One region of the Arthrobacter sp. B3I4 genome, then DNA from elsewhere that is predicted to be linked to it. Evidence: riboswitches for the same ligand, from Rfam matches in the RefSeq annotation. Region 1 holds a riboswitch; the other holds the start of a gene.
What was found. Region 1 has a riboswitch for cyclic di-AMP ahead of QFZ61_RS11260 (hypothetical protein). Riboswitches for the same ligand answer to the same signal wherever they lie in the genome.
Positions count from the first base shown of each region.

Region 1 (9,789 bases):
ACGTTGGCGACGGCCACAACAGCCTGCAGGGAGGGGTTGCCGGTACCCGTCTCGATCGCACGGACGGTGCGTTCGGAAGTTCCGGCCAGGTGGGCGAGTTCCTCCTGCGTCAGACCGGCTTCCTTGCGGCTGCGCCGGATCTGCTGGGCGATCCCTGCCACGTCATCCACGCTGCTCCCCCTGATTCCCACGGACCGCAGCCCCTTTCGCACGCACAACCGGCACCGCCCGGCAGTATCCTGCCGGTCATGCCCGGAACCTACCCTATTGTGCCTTCCGCGCTGGCGTTCGGCAATATCCTGCCGAAACTGGCATGACTGGCCTGTACAGGAGAACCAATACCGCCCAGGCGGCAATATCGTGCCGGTCTTCGCCTCTTGGGGCTCTTACCCGGGGAACGGCCGGAGCGTAGGCTTCGGCCATGCGGAAAATCATCGTCGCCTTGCAGGTATCCCTCGACGGGTACTTCGAAGGTCCGGACCGGGACATTGGCTGGCACATGGTGGATGAAGAACTGCATGGCCACTTCAACGACCAGCTCCGGACCATGGGCGCCTTCCTCGACGGCCGGGTGACCTACCAGATGATGGCCGATTTCTGGCCGACCGCGGACCAGGATCCTGACAGCACCCCGGCCATGGCCGAGTTCGCCGGCATCTGGCGCCGGATGCCCAAAATCGTGTACTCCACGACTCTTGAGCGGGCCGGCTGGAACACCACGGTGGTGCGCGACGTCGTCGCCGACGACGTCCTCGCGCTCAAGGAACAACCGGGCGGGGACCTGGCACTCGGCGGCGCCAAGCTTGCGGACAGCTTCCGCAAACTCGGGCTGATTGACGAGTACTGGATCTACATCCACCCGGTCCTGATCGGGAACGGCACGCCGTTGTTCAAGCCCTCGGACAGCAGGACCCCGCTCGCGCTCGTCGAAACGCGGACCTTCGGAAACGGCGTCGTCCTGCTGCGCTACGCCAGCAGCCCGAAAGCCGGCGACCGGCTGCCATAAAGGCAGCCTGCCGCCGGCTTCCGAAACCGGTGTTGGCGCGGGAGTTACGCCCCGGCGCGGACGAAGGTCACGCCACCGGTGGCCGTCAGCCAGGACAGCGGGTGCGAGATCGTCTGGTTTGTTCCGTTCATGCCGCCGCTGATCGCCTGGCCGTTGCCGGCGTAGATGGCAACGTGGCCGGACTGGACGATCATGTCGCCCGGCTGCGGGTCGCCGACAACCTTGCCGTAGTTCAGGAACTGCTGGGGACCGAGGTCGCCCACCGGGATGCCTGCTGCGCCGAGGGCCTTCTCCACCATCGCCGTGCAGTCCTGCGTGATGCCGATCTGGCTGTATGCGGCCGACAGCATGGCGGCATTGACTCCACCGGCCGCCGGAGCGGCTGCCGGAGCTGCGGCTACCGGAGCAGCAGCGGCCGGAGCCGCCACCGGGGCAACGGCCGCGGGAGCCGCAGCTGCCTGGACGGTGATCCGCGGAGCGGCGGGAGCCTTCACAGCGGGAGCCTGTGCAACGGCCGGGGCGGCGGCAACGGCTGGGGCGGCGGGCGCCTCGACGGGTGCTGCCACGGGCTGCTCAATGACGGGAGCCGGCGTGGTGGCAACTTCCGGACGGTCGAAAGTGATTTTGACGGCGGAATCAGCCGTGACCGGAGCAGAAACCTTGCTGGCGATGTCGGCGGCCGATACGGGCGTCGACTCACGTTCGGCCGGCGTGCCGACGGCCGCGTTGGCTGCCATGCCGCTGGTAAGAACGAGGCCCGAGGCTGCGAAGATCACTGCGGCCTGGCGACCAATGGTGGTGGACTTGACCGAGAATGCTGAGGTTCGCCCGGCGTTATGGCGCGCAGCAGTAGTGCTTGAAGACATGAAGTAGCCTCTCCCAATGCCTGCGAGGTGAGCTGTCGGATTCGGATGGGAGGCACCCGGCCGCGGTCCGCTGAAACGGACGCGCGGCTTCACCCCAAGACCCGCTGAAACAGCCGGGCCAAAATTGGTTTCCCCGTCTCTGCCAGATGGTTGCATTCGGATCCCGGGGCCGCGGCAGAGTTAGGCAATCGGCTCAGGAGCGCCCGTAACGGAAACAAACAGGCACCGAACTACCGTAACGGCACCGCGCGGTAATGTCACGTTCAGGTAACGAGGTCGGGGTGTCGGCGGGGAGAACGCCGGCACGGCCCGCCTGGAAAGCCTAGGGCACTGACAGCCACCGCGCATAGGATTGAACCAACCGGCGCGCCCCCAACGGAGGTCCCATGAAGAGCCCCTGTGTTGCCATCTGCCAGCTGAGCGACCAGCCGCAGGAAGACTTTGACGTCAATACCGAGCTGCTCGTTCTGGAGGGCAAGGAAATCCATGTTGCCACCTGGGACGCCGAACCACGCGACGGAGGCTTCGACCTGCACGTTCTCAACGACCGCGTCGATGCGCTTGGTTTCATGGTCGTAACGGATTGGCAGTTTCTGGACGGCAAGGCGTATGCCGTGGTGGAGCGCAGGCCCTGAGTCCAGGCAGCCCGGGCCCGAATCCTCGACGCAGAGACCGGGGTATCTAGAACTCCAGCTCGGGGCGGGTTCTCCGCACGTCGTCCACGACGCGCGTCACGGCTTCCCGGATCAGGCTGCCGGTGTCCGCACCGCCGCCGTCCTCCCCTCCGCCAGAGGCAGCGGAAAGGGACTTTCTAGCCTGGCGGACGAAGCTGTCCCAGTCCCCGCGTCCGGCCCGGAACTCGCGCAACGGTGCAAGCAGGGCCGCGCGGCGCAGCCAGGGGTCCGGATCCTGCAGCCACCGCTCCAGTACGGCCTCGGCCCTGGACCTGCTGTGACCCTCGAGACGTGCGAGGAGCGGCCCGACGACGTCGACCGCGAGCGGATCCGCCAGTTCGGGGAACCGGGCGCTGCGCAGGAAGCCCTCGATCCGGGTCAGGTCCGAGTTATCGAGCGCAGCCAGACCGGATTGCAGGAGGACGACGGCGGCAAGGCGGCGTTCCAGGACCGGCACCGCCCAAAGTTCCGAACAGAGAGCCGTGAGCTCGTCCCGGCCCAGATTCTTATAGCGGCGAAGTGCGTCCCGCACGGTGCCGCGGACAGCGCCGACAGAGGCGCCGTAAACTTCTACGTCGGGGCCGAACCGGGCCTGGGCCTGGTCGGCGCGCTGCCACGAGCTTTCGCGCTGCAGCCCGGCGTCAATGAAGTCTCCGGCCTCACTCATGGCACCATTCTGTCGCAGCGGCGACCACTGGTTGAAACCGGCTAATTGAAACCGCCTAACCCTGCAACGCAAGCTTTCCGCGCGCAATGCTTTCGGCGGAGTGGGCGGGGTCTCCGTCATACGGTTCGTTCGAAACGTCGAGGACCGGGTATTCGGCCAGGTCAAGTCCGGCCGGAACGACGAAAGCTTGGGGGGCCTGGCCAAGGACGCCAAGACTGACCATCTTGGACAGGTCCGAGGATCCCATCCAGACCTCGCGGAAGCCCGAAAGCTTCTCCGGGGGAAGGCTGACGACCACTTGCCGGCTTCCGTCCGGGAGCTTCTCAACGAGCGCACTACCGCTTGACGAATGTCCCGCCAGCGGAGCGAGTGCAGCCCTGGCGACGACCGCGGGCGTGGGTCCGGGGCTCGTCGGGGCTGCCTCCGGGGGCTTCGCGGGGCCGAGAATGCTCAGTGCAGTCCAGGCGCCGGCAGCGCCAAGGAGGACACCGGCAGCCACGCCCAACACCCACAGTCCCCGGCGCGGGAGCCGCGTAACGGGTTGCTGTCCTGAATACTGTCTTCCGGGGGTGCGCAGGGTTACCGCACCACCGGCGCCCAACGGGTCTTTCGCGAGCGACGGCGAGAGCCCCAACGCTTGGTGGATCGCGGCCCAGTTGTGGCTTCCGGGACTTTCCAGCTGAACTTCTTCCGGATTGACGGTGGCTGCGAAGACGGTGCGCCGCAACGCTTCCAGCGTAGTGCCGCACTCCTGGCAGCTCTCCAGATGGCGCGATTCTTCCTCCCCGGCAGACTCCCCCAGAGCGAGCAGGCCGAGGAGTTCCTCGTCAAGATGATCCATGCTCCACCTCCAGCCGGGAGCGCAGCCTGGCGAGGCTGCGGCGGATATGGCTCTTGACCGTGCCGAGGGGTAGGTTGAGCCGGGACGAAATCTGGTCGTGCGTCAGGTCCTCGTAAAAGGCTAGCCGCATGATCGCGGTCTGGGGATGTCCGAGGCGCTCGAGTTCGTCCTCCAGCGTCAGACGGTCCGCGAGCGCGTCAGCATTGGGCTTCTGGCTACCGCTTGCCGGGTCATCGGCCAGGTGTAGAACGGCTCTTTCAACATCCCGTCGTCGGGAGCGGGCGGAGAAGGCATCGGAAATGGCGTTGCGAGTGATCCCGATCAGCCAGGCGGGCAACCGTGCGGCGCCCGGGCGATATCTGGTTCGCGATTTCCAAGCGCGAATAAAGACCTCCTGGGTGACGTCGTCGGCGGCGCCGTGCTCGTGAAGCGCCCTCAACGCCAGCGTATGGACCAGGGGCCCGAGCAGGCGGTAGGCCTCCGCGAGCGCCCACTCCTCACCCGCTGCGAAGGCATGGTCGACTCTGACGTCCCATTCACGATCGGCAGCCTCCACTTGATGCTCCTTAGAGCAGGAATGAGACCTGTGGATCGTCATTATCCCCCCCCAGGTTCCGCCCTGCAATGGCGAAGCGCCCGGGAATGCGGTGGGCGGGCCCGCGATTGCCGCGGCCCCGCCACCTAGTTGGTACCGATTGGGCACCGAGCCGATCCGATCAGTCGTGGTTGGAGGACTTCACCACCTGCACGGCAAGGTCAAGGGTGTTGTCCTTCAGGCTGCCCCAGGCGTAAACGATCGTGTTCTCGCCCGCGTTCACCGTGACATCTGCCGGGCCGATCAGCGCTTCCGTACTGCCCGCCGCCGCCACCGAGGCGGAGATGGTTCCCGCGTCCAGTGTGAGCTTCTTCTGGTCGCCGTTCTCCAGGCCCTCGATCACGGCCGTTCCGCCGGCAAGAACGTCGACGGCGGGGGCTGCGGCAACGTGCCGCACCGTCAGTTTGCCTTGTCCGTCCGGGCTGGCTGAGGTGCTGTTCCGGAACAAGGTGGCCGTGGGTTCCCCGTCTGCCGTTAGGTGCGCGACAGCGGTGTAATCTCGGCCCTCTTGCAGATCAACTTTGACAGGTCCGATTACCGGGTTGTCGGCGCTCGTGGCGTCCGCGCCGGTGATGGCAATCTTGTGGTCTCCCGCACTGACATCAAGCGGACCGGCCAGGCTTCCCGGGGTGAAATTGTCCAGCGTGAGCTTTCCATCCACCCACACGTCCACGGTGAGTCCCGGGACCCCGTGGAGAACGGAGAGTTTTGCCGTGCCATGGTCCTTGTCGGGGCAGTTGTCGCTGGCCTGTGCGGGTGCGGCAAGGGTCAGTCCGGCCAGCAGCGTCATCGTACCGACCACTGCGGAAAGTGATTTCATGTGCATGTAGAGCTCCTCATTGAGGCCCGGATGCGGGCGGTGTTTGGCTTACACCCTTACTACCGGCCGGCTGGGCCGTCCGGATGCAGCCGACCCACAACTTTTTTTATTCAGGGAGCTGCCCCGCGCTGCGCGGGCGTTTGCTGACCAACGTTACGAGCGGGTAACGTTGTCGGCTGACCTGAGGGTCTGGCCCTAACGCAGGGCCCGGGCGTCCGCTTGGCGGGCGGCCGTTGCGCCGGCTGGCGCCTGCTCGTTCTGTCTTTCTGACGGGGCTGAAGAAGCTTCAGGAACTCTCGTGTGGGGTCGATCGCGCTTGTTGCTTGCGCTAGTTCGATGTCCCGGAGGGTCACTTGCTTAAGAAAATTGCCGTTACCGTTACACTGGGCGCTTTGTCGCTGACCGGGTGCAGCTCAGCCTCTCTGGCCGGAAGCGTTGAGCCCGCGAACGCAACGACTCCGACGTCGTCGACGCCGTCCGCCTCGACGTCGTCAGCACCGTCCGCCGCCTCAGCCACCGCTGCCGCAGCCACGCCCGCTCCGCCCGCTCCGCCCGCGGCAGCCGCGCCCGCTCCCGTCGCGCCCGTCCCCGCCGCAGCCGTCCCGGCCGAGCCTCCTGCGCGGGCTGTTCCCGTGGCGGCGCCCGCCGCTCCCCCGGCAGGTGACGGCGTTCAGGCTGCGGCCGCCTTCGGCTGGGGGCCGGTGCTCGCCGGTGACGAGTTCTCCTACACCGGCGCGCCGGACCCCGCCAAATGGGGTATGTACGACGGTCCAGGCCACGCCGGCAAGGGCATCCGAAGCCCCCGGGCCTGGTCTGTTGCCGACGGCGTCGTCACCGTCACGGGCGACTCGGCCGGCACCACCGGCGGAATGTCGGCGAAGTTCAGCCAGCAGACCTATGGGCGCTGGGAAACCCGGATGAAGACCAGCGTCCGCGACTCCGAATACCACCCGGTGCTGTTGCTGTGGCCAAACAAGCCCTCGGCCAACTGCGCAGAAGTGGACTTCGCCGAAGGCGAGTCGAAGACTTCGGCCATGAAGTTCTACCTGCACTACGCCTGCAGCGGCGGAAAGTTCCAGGTCAGCGCGGCCACGCCGGTCGACTCAACCCAGTGGCACAACTACGCGGTGGAATGGACTCCGTCAGGGGTCACCGGTTATATCGACGGCGTACGGACCTTCACCGATACCAACCCTGGGCATCAACCCACGGTCGGCATGCACCAGACGATCCAGCTCGACTGGTTCCCGGACGGCACCGCAGTCACCCCGTCGCAAATGCAGGTCGACTGGGTCCGCGTCTACCAGTAGGACAATAACGTCGCGCCGGGCGCTCCGACCCTTGGTCTGCCGCATTTGCGGGATACCCCCGGGGGTATTACTCTTGAACGTAGAGGCGGAAGGAATCCCTTCCCCGTCCACCTCAAGAAGGAGTTCCCGAATGCTTATCGAACGCATTTACGACGAAGACCTCGCACAGGCCAGCTACTTCATCGGCTGCCAGAGCAAGGGCGAGGCGATCGTCGTCGATCCCCGCCGCGATATTGCCGTCTATGAGAACCTCGCCGCCGCCAACGGCATGAAGATTGTGGCAGTCACTGAGACCCACATCCACGCGGACTTCCTGTCCGGCACCCGCGAGTTGGCTGCCGTCACCGGCGCTACCGCCTACGTCTCCGGCGAAGGCGGCGCCGACTGGCAGTACGGCTTCGAGGCTGAACGCCTCAACGACGGTGACACCATCACCCTGGGCAACATCACCGTGAAGGCTGTGCACACTCCCGGCCACACCCCAGAGCACCTGTCGTTCCTGGTCACTGACGGGGCCTTCGCAGAAGCCCCCGGCTACCTGCTTTCCGGTGACTTCGTGTTCTCCGGTGACCTGGGCCGCCCGGACCTGCTGGACGAGGCAGCCGGCGGCGTCGACACCCGCTTCGAAGGCGCCAAGCAGCTCTTCGCCAGCCTGCGGGATAAGTTCCTGACCCTGCCCGACCACGTCCAGGTTCACCCCGGCCACGGTGCCGGCAGCGCCTGCGGCAAGGCCCTCGGCGCCATCCCGTCCTCCACCGTCGGCTACGAACGCCTCTACGCCTGGTGGGGCCCGTACCTGGCCGCCAACGACGAACAGGGCTTCATCGACGAACTGCTCGACGGCCAGCCCGACGCGCACGCCTACTTCGCCCGGATGAAGCACGAAAACCGTGAAGGCCCCGCCGTCATGGGCGAACGCAAGCCGCTGACCGAACTGGACACCGCCGCCGTCGCCAAGGACCTGGCCGCCAACAAGGCGATCTTCGTTGACACCCGTCCCAACGGCCAGGTCCACGAGGGAACCGTCACCGGCGCGGTCAACATCCCCGCCGGCAAGTCCACCGCCAGCTTCGGCGCCTGGGTGGTTGACCCCGAAAAGGACAAGACCCCGCTGGTCCTGCTCGCCGCTGACCAGGCCGCCGCGATGGAGATGTGGGACCACCTGGTCCGCGTCGGCATCGACAAGGTCGCCGGCTACGTCACCGGGCTCGAAGGCCTGCCGATCTCCGTCCCGAAGCTGATCCAGCCTGAGGAACTCGACGGTTTCGACGCCGCCATGGTCCTGGACGTCCGTAACAAGACCGAGCACGCCGCCGGCCACATCCCCGGCTCCTACCAGCTAAGCGGCGGCCGCGTCATGTGGCACCTGGACGAACTCCCGGCAGAGGGCACCATCGTCTCCTACTGCCAGAGCGGAGTCCGGAACTCCGTCGCCGCGAGCGCCCTGCGCCGCGCCGGCTACGACGTGCTCGAGCTCGACGGCAGCTACGCCGCCTGGACCGCCCGGCAGCAGGCTCCGGAAACCGTTCCGGCCAGCTAGCTAGGCACAGCAGCAGGCAGTAACAGCGTGGGGCGGCGGACCGGACAACCGGAACGCCGCCCCACGCGTTCCCCCAACAACAGTGGAGTACCCGTGACGTTCGCCCAGGCACCCTCCCGGCACGACGACGCGGTCCGGCGCGACGACCGGCAACACGCCGGCGTTACCCTCGGCCTGCGTCAGAACATCGCCCAGTTCCTGCTTCTGGTCGCGGTCAATGCCCTGGTCGGCGGAACCCTCGGCCAGGAACGCACCATCCTGCCCCTGCTGGCCGACCGGGTCTTTCATCTGGACCTCTACACCTCCGCGCTGACCTACATCCTGGCTTTCGGCATGGCGAAGGCCGTCACCAACTACTTCGCCGGCACCCTCTCGGACCGTTACGGCCGCAAGCCCGTCCTCGTCGCGGGCTGGTTGATCGCCCTGCCGGTCCCGTTGCTGCTGATTTTCGGGCCCTCCTGGGGGTGGATCGTCGCCGCCAACGTGGTCCTGGGCATCAGCCAGGGACTGACCTGGTCAACCACCGTCATGATGAAGATGGACCTGGTGGGCCCGTCCCGCCGCGGCCTGGCCATGGGCCTGAACGAGGCGGCCGGCTACCTCGGCGTCGCCGGCACCGCGTTGGCCACCGGCTACATCGCCGCGAACTACGGTCTGCGCCCGGGACCGTTCCTGCTCGGCGCGGCCTTCATCGCCGTGGGCCTGGGCCTCTCGGTCTTCGCGGTGAAGGAAACCCGGCATCATGCCAGGCTCGAAGCGGCCAGCCACACTGCCGCCCACGCCGACGCCCACGCCGACCTCAGCAACCGGCAGGTCTTTACCCTGACCAGCTTCCGCGACAAGTCGCTGTCCTCCGTCAGCCAGGCCGGCATGGTCAACAACCTCAACGACGGCCTTGCCTGGGGGCTTTTCCCGGTCCTCTTCGCTGCCGCCGGACTGACCGTCGAAAGAATTGGAATCCTTGCCGCGGTCTATCCTGCCGTGTGGGGCGCAGGGCAGCTCGTCACCGGGGCACTGTCGGACAAGTACGGCCGCAAGTGGCTGATTGTCGGGGGCATGCTCGTCCAGGCGGCGGCCCTCTGGCTGGTTGCCTTCGGCACCGGGTTCGGCTGGTGGCTGGCGGCAGCGGTACTGCTCGGCGCCGGCACCGCCATGGTCTATCCCACCCTCCTGGCCGCGATCGGCGACGTCGCCCACCCGGCCTGGCGGGCCCGTTCGGTGGGAATCTACCGGCTCTGGCGCGACGGTGGATTCGCCATCGGGGCGCTGCTCGCCGGCATCCTCGCCGACGCCTACGGCATCCCGGCCGCTGTCGCCGTCGTGGGCGCCATCACCGCGCTCTCAGGAGTCCTTGTGGCCGCCCGGATGCGCGGCACCGACCACCGACCCGGGGCCTAACGTCCCCGGCGGTGCCGGGCGGGGCTGTTCTCCCTCCCGCGACGGGAGCCCGGCCAGCCATTCCGCCGCCTC
Region 1 covers NZ_JAUSYK010000001.1:2,343,166-2,352,954, reverse strand. The annotation lists gene QFZ61_RS11270 (helix-turn-helix transcriptional regulator) at 1-170, opposite strand, end outside; gene QFZ61_RS11265 (dihydrofolate reductase family protein) at 422-1,006, shown strand; gene QFZ61_RS11260 (hypothetical protein) at 1,051-1,872, opposite strand; cyclic di-AMP (ydaO/yuaA leader) riboswitch at 1,876-2,069, opposite strand; gene QFZ61_RS11255 (hypothetical protein) at 2,259-2,507, shown strand; gene QFZ61_RS11250 (DNA alkylation repair protein) at 2,554-3,213, opposite strand; gene QFZ61_RS11245 (anti-sigma factor) at 3,269-4,054, opposite strand; gene QFZ61_RS11240 (RNA polymerase sigma factor) at 4,041-4,652, opposite strand; gene QFZ61_RS11235 (DUF4397 domain-containing protein) at 4,771-5,475, opposite strand; gene QFZ61_RS11230 (hypothetical protein) at 5,819-6,001, opposite strand; gene QFZ61_RS11225 (glycoside hydrolase family 16 protein) at 6,102-6,779, shown strand; gene QFZ61_RS11220 (MBL fold metallo-hydrolase) at 6,910-8,319, shown strand; gene QFZ61_RS11215 (MFS transporter) at 8,518-9,717, shown strand; gene QFZ61_RS11210 (STAS/SEC14 domain-containing protein) at 9,661-9,789, opposite strand, start outside.

Region 2 (9,789 bases), 2.3 Mb from region 1:
CTCCTTCATCCAGGCAAGCTGCTGGGCCGAGGAGCAGGAGAAGACGAAGCCGGGGTCATCGTCCATGAGCGCGACGACGTTGGCGAAGGTCCGCGCGCATTTGCGGATGGTCTCGCGGACCGGCCACAGCCACGCGGAGTCGATGTGCGCGTGGCCGGTCGCCACCAGCTGGTGTGCGGAGGCGTAGGCGGGCCGGGCCAGCACCTCCGCGAGCGCCGCCCGCCCCGCGGCGGCCGTGCCGGGTACGTCGTCGGGGTCCAGAACATCCAGCATCCTTTCCAGGGCGCGGAGGATTTCGTGCCGGCGGGGCAGCTCCATTGGCAGTTCGTGCATCAGCCCGCTCAGCGTCCAGATGTCCTGGTGCAGCTCCCAGACCGTCTGGTTGAGCTCGGCGATCACGATGCTGCCGAGCCGGTATCTGGGTTCTTCGCCGGACGTCGCCTTGTCGCCGTCGGGCGTCGCCGCGAAGGTCCATCCCTGGGACAGGTCCGGGTTCGCGGCCGCCTCGACGTAGAAGTCCACGGACATACCGCTGCCTAAGAGTTTCAGCGGGACGTACTGGTTCCGGGGCGAGATGGCTTTGATCACCGTCCCGTCCGGGCGCCAGGCGATCCCTTCGCATTGGAAGCCGGGAAGGTCGCCGCCGAAGCCCAGGTCCACGAGAATCTCGACGGCGGTGTCCGCGGTGCTGCCCCAGGAATCCGGTACCTCGCCCTGCAGCCGGAGCCATTTCGTGCTCCAGGGCTTCCCCCAGGGCGCCCCGTGCTCAAGAGGTGTGAACTGCTGGCGGAGCGCTTCCAGGACGGGCACCGGCTCATCCGGAGCATCCCAGCTGCTCAGCGCGAGGGGAATGCGGCGGGGGTACACCGCCGGAACGATGCGTTCGCGCAGAAAGCGGTCCAGCCGGACTTCCGTGAGACGGCGGTCGTCGTGCAATGTGATCCTCTTAGCGCTGGTGCGGGCGGGCCGGAGGCGGGCCTTGGCTCCAGCCGTTGGGGAAGAATCTACGCGGACCGCACCGCTTTAGCCACCACCTGTCCTAGCTGATTGCTGCCGGCACGCCGATCCGTTCATGACCGGCGTAGACGTTCAAGGTAGTCCCACGGCTGAACCCGGCAAGCGTCATACCGCTGGCCTCAGCGAGTTCGACCGCCAGGCTGCTGGGAGCACTGACGGCAGCCAGGACGGGAATGCCGGCCAGCGATGCCTTCTGCACCAGTTCAAACGACGCCCGTCCGGAGACCTGGAGGACGGTGCATGTCAGCGGCAGCAGCCCCTCCCGGAGCGCCCACCCCACCACCTTGTCCACCGCGTTATGCCGGCCGACGTCTTCACGCAGACACAGCAGTTCCGCGGCGCCGTCGTCGGAAATCCGGAACAAAGCTGCGGCGTGGACGCCGCCGGTAACGTCGAAGACCGCCTGGGCTTCGCGCAGCTTATCCGGCAGCGAGGCCAGCGTTTCCACCGGCACGGTCAGCCGGTCTTGGGCCGGGCTGAAGTGTGAGGATTTGCTCACGGCCTCGATGGAGTCTGTCCCGCAGATCCCGCACGAACTGGAGGTGAAGAAGTTACGCCCGGTCTCGGGCCGGACGACGTCGGGGCGCAGCTGCGCCTCCACGACGTTGAACGTCTGGACGCCGTCTTCATCCTCACCGGCGCAGAACCGCAGCGAGACGAGTTGGTCCGCCGACCAGATCACACCCTCCGAGACCAGGAACCCCGCGACGAGGTCGAAATCGTTGCCCGGGGTCCGCATGGTGACGGAGTAGGAGAGGTTGCCCAGCCTGATTTCGAGCGGTTCTTCAACCGCCAGCACGTCTTCCCGGTACCGGACCGGGAACTCCAGGGCCTGCGGCGAGCCGTCGAGGACAAATTTGTGCAGCTTGCGTCGCTGTGTCAAGCGGCCCATGGGAACTCCTTATTAGCATTGCGAGTGGGTCCGGCCGCCTGCCGGGGGCCGGGTGCCCCTCAATTCATTCTGAACCTCTGCCGGCGGGTCAGCCAAGCAGGCCGCTCCAGTCGACCGGGCCATCCGCGGCCGGTTTCCGCGAGGTACGCTTCGCGGCCGGTTTCGCCGGGGCTTTCGCGGCAGCCGGTTCCGGCAAGGCGGCGCCCCACGGCAGGGCGAAGGCCGGCACCGGCTCCCCCAGCTGCACACCGTGCGGTGGGACTACCAGGATGCCGTCGGCCGCGGCCAGTCCGCGCATCATGCCCGGGCCGGTGTGTTGCGCCGGCGACGCCATGCCGTAGAGCATACGGAACGGCATCAGCCGGGTCCTGCCCGGATCCGGATCGATCAGGGTTCCGCAGGGCACCTCGGTCACCGGAGGCAGGGTCCGGTGGTCCAGCGCGGCCAGCAGCGGGCCGCCGATCGTGGACAGCGCCATCATGGCCGCGAGCGGGTTTCCAGGCAGTCCGATGACGAAGCGCCCATCCGGCAGTTCGGCGAGCACCGCCGGGTGGCCCGGGCGCATAGCGATGCCGTCGATCAGCAGCCGGCCGCCAAGTTTCGTGACCGTGCGCCGGAGGTGGTCGGTGCCGGATTTTCCTGTGCCGCCGGTGGTGATGACGACGTCGGCAGGCAGCGTCTCGGGGGCGTCGGCGTCGATGTCCTCGAGGGCGGCGAGCCATTCCGCGTCGCTGTCCCCGATCTTGACCTCCCCGGCGCTGATCCCGCCGAGCATCTCTACGACGGCGGCCAGCTGCGGACCAAAAGTGTCCCGCACCTCGCCGGGAAGGGGCACACCGCTGCTGACGACCTCGGAGCCAGTGAGCACGAGGCGGACGACCGCCTTGCCGAGGACCGGCAGCGCGTCATGCCCGGCGAGCGCGGCCAATGCCAGGTGCGCGGGGTTAAGCACGGTGCCTGCCTTGATTAGTACGTCACCCTCGCCGGCTTCCTCCGCGGCTTTGCGGATGTGTTGACCGTTGCGCGGCTCCCCGGGCTTGGCCGCGCCGCCCAGTTTCAGCACCGGCAGTCCGTCCTCATCTTCCCCGATAACGCCGCTTTCACTGCGGAGCACTGCTTTGGCGCCCGGGGGGATCAGTCCCCCGGTGACAATCGGGCTGGCCTGGCGCGGGGCCAACCGCTGACCCGGTTCAGCGAGGATCCAGGGCCCGCTGCCATTGACAGCCCACCCGTCCATAGCGGAGGAAGCGTAATGCGGCATGTCGTGCAGGGCCACGACGTCCTCCGCCAGCGTCCGTCCCAGCGCATGGCGGAGCGGAACCGGCGCTGGCAGGATGGGCGCGGCGCAGTCGAAGGAGAGCTGCCGGGCCTCCTGCCAGGTGTGGGCGAGATGCCGGTGCGGCGCCTGTTCCGGGCCAGCGCCGATACTGCCGTCAGGTGACCCGGGCGTCATGCCCCGGAGGCCTCGGAGGCGCCGTAGTCCTTGGCCAGTTTCCGGGCCACCGCCATGGCTGCCCTCATCGAAGCGTCGTCCGGTGCCTGGCCGGAACCAGAGGCCAGGCCGGCGGCGAAGCCAGCGATGAAGGTGGTCAGCGGCGCGGCCGGACGGACGATGGAGTGGGCGGCCACGCCGGCCAGCCCCAGCACTTCGTTGATGTCGACGTCGACGTCTTCCAGCTCCAGGGCCTGGAGCAGCGCGCGGCACCAATCTTCGAGCGTTTCATCCTGGCTCTTCACGGCATGCCTCCCAAGTCGTTTACGGCCCCTGGCCCACCGGACCGGCGTGAGCCGGTCGTCGATACCCCCAAGGCGGAGGCGTCATCCCATGTGTCCACGTCATCGGTGGAGCCGGGCGGAACCGGGACCGTCCGCAGGTCAAGACTAGCAAGCAGGGCGAAGACAGATCCGCCCTGAAGCTCGCCGCGTCGTGCCGCCCCGTCGACGGCCCGTTGTAGCGCGGCTGTGCTATAAAGTCCCACCAGGGGCTGGGTGCGGCCGTCCGCCGAGACCGCCACTGCCCCCTCGAGCGGCGTCGGCGGCCCAGCGTCTGCCAGGGGCGGGCCGTCCAGCGGCGCGGGCGGGCCGGCATCTGCCCTACTACCGACGTCGTTTGCCATGGTTTCGAGCAGGGAAGGAATGGCGTCCGCGACCATCGGCATGTCGCAAGCGATCACGAGCGTCCGGGGCGCCGGACCGTCAGCGGCACTTTGCGCTGCTCCGGCTAAGGCAGCAAGCCCGGCCGCAATGGCAGCAGCGGGGCCGCCAAAAGGAGGGTCTTCACGGCATCGGAGCACGGCCGGGGGCAGCGTGACGGTGCCGGGTCCCACAACAACGCTCCGGCGGGCACCGCTGGCTGCCTGCAGGGAGCGTTCGAGCAGGGTCTGCCCGTGCAGGACCAGTTGGGCTTTGGGCACACCGCCGAGCCGGGAGGACCTGCCTCCGGCGAGGATTACGGCATCAAACGGCACCTACCCAGCCTAGCCGTACCGGCACCTCGCTGTTCGCAGGGCCGGCCGTACTGACGGGCACAGCGGGCTAGTGCGCCGACTCGGGGAGCAGGAAGGGGTCCCAAGCCGGCGTCGGCTTCTCCAGTTCCTTGATCTGCCAGATCGTGCCTTTGGGCGGGCCGGGAACAAAGCCGAGCCGCCACCCCATCTCCGCGGGGGTATGGTCCCCCTTGGCGTTGTTGCAGTGCAAGCAGGCTGCGACCAGGTTTTCCCAGGAGTCAGCGCCGCCCCGGGACTTGGGCTGGACATGGTCGATAGTGTGGGCTGCTTTGCCGCAGTAGGCGCAGCGGTGGTTGTCGCGGCGCAGCACTCCCCTGCGGCTGACGGCCGTGAGGATGTTGTAGCGCGGCCGGATGTACCGGTTGAGCAGGATCACACTCGGGCGGCCCAGGATCTCCTGGGGCCCGACGACCGGGTCGTCGCCTTCGGCCAGCACGCTGGCCTTTCCGGTCAGGACAAGGACCAGCGCCCGGCGGAAGGTCACCACCGCTAGCGGTTCATATCCAGCATTCAGAACAAGAGTGCGCATCCGCATACCTCTTCACGGCCGCACCCGCCAGGGGCACGAGGGCCGGCTGCCCTCTGCATGGTCGGGCTATGATCGACACCACAAGAGTAAACACCGGAAGCCCGGATTGCCGAATTTTTCTTCCGGGCCCTGCGGCGGCCGGGAGGCCCGCGAACGCGAAAGACCCCCACCGGAAGGCAGGGGTCTTTCGCGTTATCACGGCAGTTGCCGCGGGGAGTCCTAGCCGCCGACGCGGATGAAGACCGGGCCGGAACCAACGTTGACGCTGTACAGCGCGGTGGTGCCGCCGTTCCAGCCACCGTGGACGGCCATGCCGTTGCCGACATAGACAGCGATGTGGGCCATGCCCATGCCGCCGTTCTGGTAGTAGGCAAGGTCGCCCGGCTGCGCTTCGGCGGCGCTCACGGTGCGGCCCAGGGACAGGTAACCTGCCGGCCAGCCGTGGTAGTTGACGCCGACGGCGGCCAGCGCGTTGGTGGCCAGCATGGTGCAGTCCTGCGAGACACCGATCTGGGCGTAGGCGGCGGCGGCGATGGAGGCGCCCATGCCGCTGACAGCAGCCGGAGCCTTGGTTGCCAGGGAGGCGGTCGTTGCGGTGCCGGTGGAAGCGGCAGTTCCAGCTGCAGTTGCAGCGGCGGCGGGTGCAGCGGCCTCAGTTGCGGCGGGTGCTTCCTTGACCTCGACGACGGGCTTGGGTGCCTCGACGACGGGGGCCGGCGCGGTGGTCACGGCAGGCTTCTCGTAGGAGATAGCGATGGTGGAAGCCGCGGAAATCGTGGCCGGCGCGGTGGACTGAACTTCCATGGCGGAAGCGGAGGTCGATTCACGCTGAACGTTGGTCTCGGCAGCGTTGGCCGCGATACCGCTGGTCAGGACCAGGCCCGAGGCTGCAGCGATAACCGCAGCCTGGCGACCCATACCACCGGCGTTGTCGCCGACGGCCTTAGCAATGACAGCCAGCGAGTTGGTCTTCGTGACCTCGGCGCGGTGGCGTGCAATGGTTGCACGAGTAGTCATTCAGTTCTCTCTTTCGTGATCCTTGTGTCCGCGCTGATTGCAGGCGGGACTGAGGACGCTCCGGCATCTTGGGGGTACGCCGGATCGCCCCGAAACGGGTTTCTTTAGCGAAGGGTGTACTGCGAAGACGCGCCAAAAGCAGGAACTGCAGTGCATAGTCCAGTCCGGGCGCCGGAAAGGGCAGCGCGGAGCATGGAGTTCAGCGGGCTCGACTGAGCCTCGCCGGCGCGAAAACGCGCAGCATTGTGGCGTGAAGACACGAAAGTAGCCTCTCCCAATGCCTACGAGGTGAGCTGTCGGATTCGGATGGGAGTCACCCGGCCGCGCTGCTTCCTGGGAAGCTTTGCGACTTAACCCCTAGGTCTTCTTGCGAAGACCAAAATTGGTTCCCCCGCCCCTGCCAGACGATGTCATGCGAACGGACCTTGAGCGGTGGCAGAGTTAGGCAATCCACTCAAGAGCGCCAACTTCGGTGAAGTTGGCGTGCTTCCTACGGTACAGCAGTTGGGACCAAATGTCACATTCAGATCACGGCGTGTCACATAAATGCGAGCAGTCCCTCGGCTCCTTTCAGAGCCAGCCCAGCGGATCCACGACGTCCCCGTTTACCATCACCTCGAAGTGGAGGTGGCAGCCGGTGGAAGCGCCGGTGGTCCCGCTCATCGCCACCACGTCGCCGCGGGAGACCTGCTGGCCCACGCGGACGTTGGAGGACGACAAGTGGTTGTACGTGGTCTCCAGGCCATTGCCATGGTCGATCACGACCCGGTTACCGCCCCCGTAGGGGTGCCAACCGGAAAAAGTTACGGTGCCGCTCGCGGCGGCGTGCACAGCGGTGCCGCACTGCGCGGCGTAGTCCTGGCCTCGGTGGAACTCCCCGACCGCGCCGGTGATGGGACTGACCCGGTAGCCGAACGGCGAGGCAGTGACCATGGAGTCAAGCGGCATGCCCAGGCTGCCGGCAGAGGCGGCCCGGGTGATGGTTCCGGCGGACTGTGCGCTCAGCAGCTGCTTGAGTTTGCCGTCCGGGTCACCCTTGGTGGTCACCGCGGTGCGGTTGAAGTCGATCTTGGCGTCTGCGGCTTTGACCTCGGGCTGCGCCGCGGCTGAAACGGACGTCGTCGTCGTCGCAGCGTCGGTGGCAACCGCCGGACCGGTAGCCGGAACGGCCACTGTGAGGACCAGACCGGTGGCCGCCAGGGCGATGCCGGCTTTCTGCCCCACACCGCTGACGGCGGCGAAGTCCGTCACCTGGCGGAAGGGGCTGCGCCGGCCGCGGCGCTCATCCCGGTGCGCATCCCGCGGGCGCTCGGCAAAGATGTCGGCGGCCGGGCGCGGCTCCGGAGCGGGACCGGTCGCACGACGGCGGCCCCGGACGGTCTGGGTGGTCAACTACGGTTCCTCTCTGGATAGCCTGCGAAGTTAGCTGTCGGATTCGGGTCAGAGAGCTCAAAGACCCGGTCCGCCGGTGCAAGCATCCAGGCGCAGGGGTATCCAGGCGCAGGGGTATCCAGGGGACGCCTCGTGCAGGTTGCTTGCCGCTAGCGGACTTCACCCCAAGGCTGTTGCATCAACAGCCGTTAGTGGTTCCCCCGCCTCTGCCAGAAGGTGACGCGCCCGGCTGATCCGCTGGCAGAGCTCGGCTTCGGATCAGATAACGCTTGTGTATCGGTACTAGTCGTCAACTATAGGGGATTAAGGCCTATAGTAATAATTTCGTTATCTCCTAGACGGGCTAGTAAACAGCACCCTTACGGTATGCTTTCTAGCTTCGTCTACCCGCGGGTAACAAAGACGTGGGCCGCGACCTCCGGCGGCAACTCCAGGGCGCCTTCAATGTCCGGAACCCGGACCGAGATGTACTCGCCGACGCGCTCGAGTGAAACGGTGGCCCCGGGCCGGATGCCGCCCTCGTCGAGTTGGACCAACAGCTCGGGCTCGACCTGGATGGGCTCGGCCAGTCGGCTGACCGTGATGCGTGAATCGGCGCCGTAGCCCGCCATCGCGTCCAGCAGATTGACGACGCCCTGAGGCGCTTCGCCCGGCGGCAGTCCGCCGAGTTCGGCAAGGCCCGGAATCGGGTTTCCATACGGGGACACCGTGGGGTGGTCCAGCATGTCGAAGATGCGCTGCTCGACCCGCTCGCTCATCACGTGTTCCCAGCGGCAGGCTTCCTCGTGGACGTAGGCCCAGTCGAGTCCGATGACATCCGCGAGCAACCGCTCCGCCAGACGGTGCTTGCGCATCACTTCGATGGCGCGCCTGCGGCCCGTCTGGGTCAGTTCGAGGTGCCGGTCGCCGGAGACAACCACGAGCCCGTCGCGCTCCATCCGGCCGACGGTCTGGGAAACGGTGGGGCCGGAGTGACGGAGCCGTTCGGCGATGCGAGCGCGGAGGGCGACGATGTTTTCTTCTTCAAGTTCCAGGATGGTCCGCAGATACATCTCGGTGGTATCGATCAGATCCGTCATTCAGCTCAGCTCCTCGAGCGCCGTCCTTGCGTCATTCCCACCGTACAGCGTGCAGGTATGCGCCCCGGCGAAATCCGCCGCACATCAGCGGCAAGCCTAGCCTATTTTGAATTAGTCCCGATAATCGACCGCCGCGGCGGCCCGGGCCGCCGCCGCAGGACCGGAGCCACCGGTGCGCGTCTCAGTGACCGGACTATGACGACCGTTTTTCCCGCCTGTGCCGGGCTGTCGGGCAGAATAAAGGCGGCCCTTAACCATGCGTCCCAGCCCCACCATGCACCCAGCCGAAATCGGAGCCACCGTGAGCGACACCAGCATCACTATTCCCGCGACCCTGCTGCCCAGGGACGGCCGGTTTGGCGCCGGCCCGTCCAAGGTCCGGCCGGAACAAATGGAGGCCCTGTCCGCCGCCTCGGCGACCCTGCTCGGCACTTCGCATCGGCAGGCGCCGGTCAAGAACCTCGTTGGCTCGGTCCGCTCCGGTCTTGGCGACTTCTTCCGCGCCCCCGACGGCTACGAGGTCATCCTCGGCGTCGGCGGTTCCACCGCCTTCTGGGACGTCGCCAGTTTCGGCCTGGTTGAGAACAAGGCGCAGCATTTGTCTTTCGGCGAATTCGGCTCTAAATTCGCCGCGGCCACCAACAAGGCTCCGTTCCTCGCGGAGTCCTCCATTATCAAGGCCGAGCCCGGTACCCGTCCCGAGGCCCGGGCCGAAGCGGGCGTGGACGTTTACGCCTGGCCGCAGAATGAGACTTCGACCGGCGTCGCCGCGCCCGTCAGGCGGGTCCCGGGTGCGGACAGCGGCTCGCTCGTCCTGGTTGACGCGACCTCCGCGGCCGGCGGCTTGGACGTCAACGTCGCTGAGTCGGATGTCTACTACTTCGCCCCGCAAAAGAATTTCGCGTCCGACGGCGGCCTGTGGCTGGGCCTGTTTTCCCCCGCCGCCCTGGAGCGCGCGGCACGGATCAAAGCCAGCGGCCGCTGGATCCCGGACTTCCTGGACCTCCAGACCGCCATCGACAATTCGCGGCTGAACCAGACCTATAACACCCCGGCGCTGGCCACCCTGGTGACGCTGGACGCGCAGGTCCAGTGGCTCAACGCCAACGGCGGGCTCGACTTTGCGGCAACCCGCACTGCCGACTCCGCTGGGCGCATCTACCGCTGGGCCGAGGCCTCTTCCTACTCCACACCCTTTGTGGCCAGGGCCGAAGACCGGTCCAACGTGATCGCCACCATCGACTTCGCGGACTCAATCGACGCCGCGGCCATTGCCAAAGTTCTGCGAGCCAACGGCATCGTCGACACCGAGCCGTACCGAAAACTGGGCCGGAATCAGCTGCGCATCGCCACCTT
Region 2 covers NZ_JAUSYK010000001.1:92,202-101,990, forward strand. The annotation lists gene QFZ61_RS00405 (glycoside hydrolase family 38 C-terminal domain-containing protein) at 1-936, opposite strand, end outside; gene fdhD (formate dehydrogenase accessory sulfurtransferase FdhD) at 1,040-1,909, opposite strand; gene QFZ61_RS00415 (molybdopterin molybdotransferase MoeA) at 1,998-3,362, opposite strand; gene QFZ61_RS00420 (DUF6457 domain-containing protein) at 3,359-3,646, opposite strand; gene QFZ61_RS00425 (molybdenum cofactor guanylyltransferase) at 3,643-4,377, opposite strand; gene QFZ61_RS00430 (HNH endonuclease) at 4,445-4,945, opposite strand; gene QFZ61_RS00435 (NlpC/P60 family protein) at 5,165-5,962, opposite strand; cyclic di-AMP (ydaO/yuaA leader) riboswitch at 6,227-6,420, opposite strand; gene QFZ61_RS00440 (M23 family metallopeptidase) at 6,533-7,354, opposite strand; cyclic di-AMP (ydaO/yuaA leader) riboswitch at 7,359-7,617, opposite strand; gene QFZ61_RS00445 (metal-dependent transcriptional regulator) at 7,738-8,433, opposite strand; gene serC (phosphoserine transaminase) at 8,735-9,789, shown strand, end outside.
Region 2: it holds a riboswitch for cyclic di-AMP, as region 1 does, so the genes downstream of both, QFZ61_RS00440 (M23 family metallopeptidase) here and QFZ61_RS11260 (hypothetical protein) in region 1, are expected to answer to the same signal.